DNA from 2 places in the Streptomyces sp. SAI-135 genome. Region 1 is predicted to be linked to the other one. Evidence: riboswitches for the same ligand, from Rfam matches in the RefSeq annotation. Region 1 holds a riboswitch; the other holds the start of a gene.

Region 1 (4,205 bases):
TCGCCGCCGCGGCCAGGGCTTCGGCGAACTCGTCGTAGCGGGAGCGCGGGAGCAGGATGCGGGTCTGGGCCACACAGGCCTGCCCATTGTTCATCCAGGCGGACGGGACGATCCCGGCGACGGCCGCCTCCACGTCCGCGTCCGGCAGGACGACCGCGGCCGACTTCCCGCCCAACTCCAGTGTCACGCGGGTGAGGTTGCGGGCGGCGACCTCCATCACGCGCTTGCCCGCCCCCACCGAACCGGTGAAGGAGACCTTGTCGATCCCCGGATGCCCGACCAGGTACTCGCTCACCTCGCGGTCGGCCGGGAGGATGGACAGCACGCCCTCGGGAAGTCCGGCCTCCCTGGTGATCTCGGCCAGGATGTACGCGTCCAGCGGCGACTCGGGCGACGGCTTGAGCACCACCGTGCAGCCGGTGAGCAGCGCGGGCGCGAGCTTGGCGGCGGCGACGAACTGCGGGACGTTCCAGGGCACCACGGCGGCCACGACCCCCACCGGTTCACGGCGGACGAGGATGCGGCCGAGGACTCCGTCGCGCCGCTCCTCGTAGGTGAAGTTCCGGGCGACGGTGATCGCCGAGTCCCAGACCATCATCGCGCCCAGGGCCTGCGCGAGGACGCTCCAGGAGTAGGGGGAGCCGTTCTCGGAGGAGATCACGCGGGCGATCTCCTCGTGCCGTACCGCGATGGCGTCCTTGATCCTGGTGACGACCTCGATGCGCTCGTCGAGCGTCATCCGCGGCCAGGGGCCCTCGTCGAAGGCGGTGCGGGCGGCGGCGACGGCCGCGTCCACGTCCGCCCGGGAGGCATGCGGCACCCGTCCGATGACCTCCTGGGTGTGCGGGGAGATCACCTCGATGACGTCCTCGCCCAGGGGGTCGGTCAACTCCCCGCCGATGAACAGCTGTCCGTGTTCCACGAGCTCGGTCATGGCGAACGCCTCCCAGGGGCGGCTTGCTGACGAACCATCAGATACGGAACTGATACCAGTTCCACTCCGAGGAGTCCACGGGCCGTGCGTCGCGCGCATTGGTGACCTCGGGCTACCGTCGAAACCCGTTCTAGTTATAGTGGCCGGAACGCGGTGATTGGGGAGCTCATGGCGCAGGTGCACGACCATGGTGGAGGCGTCCGGTCCGTCCAGGTGCCCATCCCCGACAACCCCCTCGGCCACACGCTCGTCTACGTCGTCGACACCGACCGGGGTCCGGTGCTGGTGGACACCGGCTGGGACGACCCGGCCTCCTGGGACACCCTCGCCGAGGGGCTGACGGCGTGCGGGACCGACGTCGGCGAGATCCACGGCGTCGTCATCACCCACCACCACCCCGACCACCACGGCCTCTCCGGGCAGGTCCGCGAGGTCTCCGGCGCCTGGATCGCGATGCACGCGGCGGACTCCGCGATCGTGCGGCGCACCCGGGAGACCCGGGCCGAGCGCTGGTTCACCTACATGACGGCCAAGCTGGTGGCCGCGGGCGCCCCCGAGGAACACGTGGCCCCTCTGCGCACCGCCCGCCGTCGCCGACTCCCGGGCTTCTCCCCCGCGTTGCCCGACCGCGAGATCGTCCCCGGCGAACTCCTCGACCTCCCCGGCCGCAGGCTCCGGGCGATCTGGACGCCCGGACACACGCCGGGTCACGTGTGCCTGCACCTGGAGGAGGAGCACCCGGAGCAACTCCCTGGCCGCGGACGCCTGTTCTCCGGCGACCACCTGCTCCCCGAGATCACCCCGCACATCGGCCTGTACGAGGACCCCGACGACGCCACCGTCACCGACCCCCTCGGCGACTACCTCGACTCCCTGGAGCGCATCGGCCGCCTCGCCCCCGCCGAGGTGCTCCCGGCCCACCAGCACGTCTTCACCGACGCGAGCGCCCGGGTCCGGGAACTGCTCGACCACCACGAGGAACGCCTCACCGACCTGCGCTCCCTCCTCGCCGAGCCCCTCACCCCCTGGCAGCTCGCCGAGCGCATGGAGTGGAACCGGCCGTGGGACCAGATCCCCTACGGATCACGGAACATCGCGGTCTCGGAGGCCGAGGCGCATCTGCGGCGGCTGGTGAAGCTGGGGCGGGCGGAGGCGGTGCCGGGGAGCGATCCGGTGACGTACGTGGCGGCCTGAGGGCACGGGCGGCTCCGCACAGGCGACTCCCAGGCACTTCCCTACGGGCGAGTACAGTGGCCAGGTCGTCATCACACCCGTACGGGGGAAAGCCGGTGCAATTCCGGCGCTGACCCGCAACCGTGAACCGCCTCCCAGGGCGGTGAGCCGGACTGCCCCGCACGGTTCGTGACCGGCTCACGCGCATCGGCGACCGGCCGGTGCGGGCACCGTCGAGGTATACGGAGCCGAGCCGCCCGGGGGTCCTCCCGCGCTGCCCGGCTCTCCGCAGGGAGAAGGGCATCCGCCGATCATGAACGTCCGCCGCAGCGCCGCCGTCCTGGCCGCCACCGTCGTGATCGGCACGGCCGCACCCGCCGTCGCCGCCTCACCGTCCCCCTCGCCGTCCCTGCCCGCGGGGCTGTACGGCAGCGGCGACCCCACCTACGACGGGGTCTGGCGGCAGTCGTTCGCGCTCATCGCCCTGCACCGGGCGCACACGGAGCCCGCGGCCGCGGCCGTCGACTGGCTGGCCGGGCAGCAGTGCGAGAGCGGGGCGTTCCCGGCGTTCCGGGCGAACCCGGCCAAGGCCTGCGACGCCAAGCTGATGGTCGACACCAACAGCACGGCCGCGGCCGCCCAGGCCCTGTCCGCGGTCGGCGGACACGGCACCGCGGTCACGAAGGCGGTGAACTGGCTGAAGTCCGTCCAGAACAAGGACGGCGGCTGGGGCTTCACCCCGGGCGGCGCCAGCGACGCCAACTCGACGTCCGTGGTCATCGGCGCGCTCGCCACCCAGGACGTCCCCGTCCCGAAGGTCCGCGCCGGCGCGCAGTCGCCCTACGACGCCCTGCTGAGGCTGTCCCTGCCGTGTGCCGACGGAGGCGCGTTCGCCTATCAGCCGGACAAGAAGGGCAAGCTCACCGCCAACGCGGACGCGACGGCGGCGGCCGTCGTCGCCGCGCGCGGAGCGGGACCGCTGACGGCGAAGGCCGGCGCCCCGAGCGAGAGCACCTGCGCCGACGCACCGGACCTCACCCCCGCGAGGGCCGCGGCCAACGGAGCCTCCTTCCTCGCCGAGGAGGTCGCGAAGGACGGCTACCTGAAGTCCGCCCTCCCCGGTGCCGGGAACCAGCCCGACCACGGCAACACGGCGGACGCCGTCGTCGCACTCGCCGTACAGGGCGGTCCCCAGGCCGCCCGCAAGCCCCTGGCGTGGCTGGAGCGGAACTCCGCGAAGTGGGCCCGGCAGAACGGCCCGGCGGCCTACGCCCAGCTGATCCTCGCCGCCGAGGCGGCCGGCGCCGACCCGGGCGACTTCGGCGGCACGGACCTGGTGAAGCAGCTGACCGCGACGGGACCGGCGACGGAAACCGCGTCCCAGGACGACTCCGGCACCTCCGTCTGGTGGATGGTCGGCACGGGTCTCGCCGCCGGCGCGGGCATCGGTTTCCTGCTCAGCAGCCGCAACAGGAGGAAGCAGCCGTGACGACCCGTCGGGCGGTCCTCCTCTCCCTCCTGGCCGGCCTCCTCCTGACCGTGGCGAGCCCGGCCCACGCGACGGGCTACCGCTACTGGTCCTTCTGGGACCGCACCGGGGCGACCTGGACCTACGCCACCCAGGGCCCCTCGACCACCGTCCCCTCCGACGGTGACGTCCAGGGTTTCCGCTTCGCGGTGAGCGAGGACTCGGCGGACGCCGACAAGCCCCGCGGGACCGCGTCGTTCTCGGCGATCTGCGCGGACACGCCCGCGCGGGACGGCCGTAAGCGGGTGGCCCTGGTCCTCGACTTCGGTACGGCGTCGGACGCCCCGGCCGGCGAGACACCCCCGGCGGGCCGCACCGCGTGCGCGTCGGTGCCCCGGGACGCGACCACGGCGGAGGCTCTGGCGTCGGTCGCCGAACCCCTCCGGTACAACGCGAACGCCCTGTTGTGCGCGGTCTCCGGGTATCCGCGGACGGGGTGCGGGGAGCCGGTCGCGGAGAAGGGGACCGGTTCGGAGAAGGGGACCGGTTCGGAGAAGAACACGTCGGGCTCCGGCCCGTCCGTGGGCCTGTTCGCCGGGGCGGGGGCGGTCGCTGTCCTGGGCGCGGCGG
Region 2 (4,205 bases), 1.9 Mb from region 1:
TGACCGGGCCGCTCAACTCTCCGACATCCAGGCCACGTTGGGGGACGGACCGTGCACGGCAGCCGCGGCGTCCGGTGCCGCCGTGTTCGCCACCGACCTGACCTCGGGCGGGGACGCGGGTCGCTGGCCGGTCTTCGCCGAGGAGGCCACCGCCGCCGGGATACGGGCGGTGTACTCGATGCCGCTCGGCAACGACACCGTCTGCGTGGGCACCCTCGACCTCTATCGTGACGTCCCCGGCGAACTCACCCGGCGTGAGCGGCGTGTCGCCGAACTCGTGGCGAACGTCATGACGGTGGCCCTGATGGCCCTGCCCCGGGACGAGGAGTACGGCCCCGAGGGCGACGCCCCTTGGCTCAGCGGTCTGGCCACCGCCCACGACGAGGTGTACCAGGCCGTCGGCATGGTCATGGTGCAGCTCGGCGCCGACGCGGACGAGGCGCTGGCCCGCCTGCGCGCCCACGCCTTCGCACACGGCCGTAGCGTGCTGGAGGTGGCGCACGAGGTGGTCCGGCACCGCAGACGCCTCGCCCCCGACTGACCCCTCACACCTGCACCCGCCCCTGCCTGCGCACCTCCGCCAGCCGTTCGGCGCCCAGCTGTACGGCCGCCTGCGTGGCCTCCGTCTGCACGTCGCCGAAGCCGCCGTTCGTCACGCTGATCGCGTCCTCACCGACGCGGAGCGCGGCGACGTCCAGGGTGAGCGTGGTCGGCTCGCCGTCCGGCGACTGCCCCGTCAGCAGCACCCGCAGCCCCTGCCGGGCGTCCCCCGCCTCCGGCAGCGGCAACTCCCCGACCTGCACCCCGAGGACGGCCCCCGTGGTCGTGGTGGCCGCGAACTGCGCACACTTCCTCGGCAGGCTCCCGAGCCAGGCCAGGGTCCTGTCGATCTCCGCCGGCGGACGGGCGAGCACCTGATAGCGCATCTGGGCCTGGTTCCACTCGTCGTCCATCCCGACGACCGCGCGGGGCCGGGCGTCGGCCCCGAACAACTCGTCCGCGTACAGCGCGTCCAGCAGCCGCTGACACCCGCGCCGGTCGGCCTTCGCCTTCAGCACCCCGTCGTGCCAGGTGGCCACCCCCTGGGCCGGCGTCCAGGGTTCGCCGAGGTCCGCGTCGGTGACGAGCGCGGCCTGCGCCATCGCCTCGGTGAGGGCCGAGGAAGGGCCGGTGGACGCCTTGGCGGACGCCTTCGCGGACGGCGGCGGCGCACTGTTCGGCAGGGTGATCGTCGGCTTGGGCGCGGTGGGAGGCGTGGAGAGCGCGGAACAGGCGGTGGCGGAGAGGAGCCCGGAGAGAGCGAGGGCGGAGGCGGCGGCGCGGGCGGCGCGGGGCGGGGTCATGCTTCAAGTGATCACCGGGCGCTCGGAGGTCACCAGTGGTCCGGGCCGTACGGGTTACGCACCACGCGGCCGACGGTCCGCTCCGGCACACCCGCGGAGCCCGGCCGCGGTCAGGACACCCGCTGCAACAACCTCCGCCCGGCCGCGGTCAGGACACCTGCTGCAACAACCCCCGCACCGCCTCGTCCACCACCCGGTACCGCACCACCCGTCCCGCCTTCTCGCCCGCCACCACGCCGGCCGCCCGCAGCAGCCGCAGGGCCTGGGAGACGGCGGGGTCGTTCATGCCGGTCGCGATCGCGAGGTCGGAGACGGCCAGGGGGCCGGTGCGGTGCAGGGCGAGCAGCAGGGACAGCCGGTTGGGGTCGGCGAGGAGGGCGAAGCGGTCGGACCAGGTGCGGACGTGTCCCGGGTCGCCGATCGCGGCGATGGCGTCGCACACCCGGTGCCCGTCGATGGTGCGGCGGTCGGCTCGGTCGGCCGGGACGAGGTGCATGGGGCACATCCTCGCAGGCGGCCGTATGTGATCTGCCGTATGTGATCTTCCATACCTGCGCAGGTGTGCAGCTATGCAGGAACCCCCGGCCCCGCCTACGGTGGGCGGGCCGTGGTGCTCGGGAAACCGGTGACGACCCCTCAGGGGTCCATGCCGGTGCGGCCCTCGCCACTGTGATCGGGGAGTTCCCCTCCCACGTCCCTCGCGGGACAGCCACTGGCCGTCACCACCAGGCCGGGAAGGCGGGCAGGGAAACGTACGACCCGTAAGCCAGGAGACCGGCCACGGCAGCTCACGCGTTCATCCACGAGGTGCTGGAGTGACCACCGTATGACCGACCCTGCCCTGCCCGGGACCGCCGCCGCCTCCTTCCGCTGGCGGCGCGAGGACACCGTCAGGACGGCCGGCCTGATGGCCGCGATAGCCGCGCTGCACGTCCTCGCCTTCGGCATCCTGTTCCTGCTCGTCGTCCCGGGGCACTACGAGGTCGGCGACAGGGCCTTCGGCATCGGCCTCGGCATCACCGCCTACACCCTCGGCATGCGGCACGCCTTCGACGCGGACCACATCGCCGCGATCGACAACACCACCCGCAAGCTGATGGCCGACGGCAAGCGGCCGGTGTCGGTGGGGTTCTGGTTCGCGCTCGGGCACTCCAGTGTCGTCGTCGTGCTCGCGGCGCTCATCGCGGGCGGCACCCAGCTCGCCGGCAAGGTCATGAACGAGGGGTCCGGCACCCACCAGGTCCTGGGTTTTCTCGGTACGACGATCTCCGGGACGTTCCTCTACCTCATCGCCGCCCTCAACCTGGTCGCCCTGGTGGGCATCCTGAAGGTGTTCCGGGCGATGCGGGCGGGGTCGTACGACGAGCAGGAGCTGGAGCAGCATCTGGACTCCCGGGGCTTCATGAACCGGATCCTCGGCCGGCTCACCAGGTCCATCACCCGGCCGGGGCAGATGTTTCCGCTGGGCTTTCTCTTCGGGCTCGGCTTCGACACGGCCACCGAGGTCACGCTGATGGTGATGGCGGGGTCGGGTGCGGCGGCCGGACTGCCCTGGTACGCGATCCTGTGCCTCCCCCTGCTCTTCGCCGCCGGCATGAGCCTGTTCGACACCCTCGACGGCACGTTCATGAACTTCGCGTACCAGTGGGCCTTCTCCAACCCGGTGCGCAAGGTGTTCTACAACCTCGCCATCACCGGCCTGTCCATCGCGGTCGCCTTCTTCATCGGCACGATCGAGCTCGTCGGCGTCCTGCACGACAAGCTCGCCCTCACCGACGCCCTCACCACCTGGATCGCCGACATCGACCTCGACAACGTCGGGTACGTCATCGTCGGCCTGTTCGTGGTGGTGTGGGCGGCGGCGATCGCCTACTGGCGGCTGGCGAAGGTGGAGCAGCGGTGGGGCGTCAGCGGTTCCTGAGGGCCCGGACCGGCCGCTAGGCCCCCTCCACCGCCGTCAGCCACAGCTTCACGTACCGTTCCACGTCCACGTCCAACCCCACGTCCACGAGGGTCACTTCGCGTCCGCCCTCGTGGATCTCGGACTCGCCGGGACGGCGGCGGCGGTCGACGACGGTCTGGCCGCGGGTCGGGCCGGGGGTCAACGAGACCTCCACCGGCAGGAGTTCGGTGGTCAGGCCGCCCGGGTCGACGACCGCGCACACCGCGCCCGCGTCGCCGAGGCCGCCGCTGGGGGTGGGGTCGCCGGAGGTGGCCGGGTCGCGGTGGGCGAGGAGCTCCCCGGCCATGCGCAGGGCCGGTTCCGCACTCGCGCGCAGCCGCTGGACGTCCGCCGCCGGGACGACGACCCGCTCGAAGACGTCCAGCCCGTACATGGTGATCGGCACCCCCGCGGTGAGCAGGACCGCGGCCGCCTCGGGGTCGTGCCAGACGTTGAACTCCGCGACCGGGGTGGCGTTCCCGGTCGCCACCGCGCCGCCCATGAACACGATCCGCTCGATGTTGCGCACCACGTCGGGGTGCGTACGAAGGAGCAGCGCGATGTTGGTGAGCGGGGCGGTCGGGACGAGCGTCACGGGGGTGGGCGAGGCGAGGATCTCCCGCCGGAGCAGCGTCACCGCGTCCACGTCCACCGCCACCCGGGTCGGGGCGGGCAGCCCCAGGTCGCCCATCCCGTCGAGCCCGTGCACGTGCTGCGCGGTGCGCACGGGCTCGATCAGCGGCCGCTCGGCACCCCGGGCCACCGGGACGTCCCCGGCCCCGGCCTGCTCCAGGACGGTCAGCGTGTTGCGGACCACGCCGTCGACGTCGGTGTTCCCGGCGACACAGGTGACCGCGCGCAGGTCGATGCCGGGGTGCCGTACGGCGAACAGCAGGGCCAGGGCGTCGTCGACACCGGTG

Evidence for each region. Region 1 has a riboswitch for cobalamin ahead of M2163_RS17855 (prenyltransferase/squalene oxidase repeat-containing protein). Riboswitches for the same ligand answer to the same signal wherever they lie in the genome.
Region 2: it holds a riboswitch for cobalamin, as region 1 does, so the genes downstream of both, M2163_RS26335 (HoxN/HupN/NixA family nickel/cobalt transporter) here and M2163_RS17855 (prenyltransferase/squalene oxidase repeat-containing protein) in region 1, are expected to answer to the same signal.

What each region holds. Positions count from the first base shown of each region.
Region 1 covers NZ_JARXYP010000002.1:2,961,634-2,965,838, forward strand. Annotated here, with positions in the region: gene M2163_RS17845 (aldehyde dehydrogenase) at 1-934, opposite strand, end outside; gene M2163_RS17850 (MBL fold metallo-hydrolase) at 1,103-2,128, shown strand; cobalamin riboswitch at 2,174-2,303, shown strand; gene M2163_RS17855 (prenyltransferase/squalene oxidase repeat-containing protein) at 2,421-3,596, shown strand; gene M2163_RS17860 (SCO2322 family protein) at 3,593-4,205, shown strand, end outside.
Region 2 covers NZ_JARXYP010000002.1:4,833,282-4,837,486, forward strand. Annotated here, with positions in the region: gene M2163_RS26320 (ANTAR domain-containing protein) at 1-541, shown strand, start outside; gene M2163_RS26325 (hypothetical protein) at 546-1,343, opposite strand; gene M2163_RS26330 (metalloregulator ArsR/SmtB family transcription factor) at 1,492-1,839, opposite strand; cobalamin riboswitch at 1,935-2,141, shown strand; gene M2163_RS26335 (HoxN/HupN/NixA family nickel/cobalt transporter) at 2,170-3,264, shown strand; gene M2163_RS26340 (nucleoside hydrolase) at 3,281-4,205, opposite strand, start outside.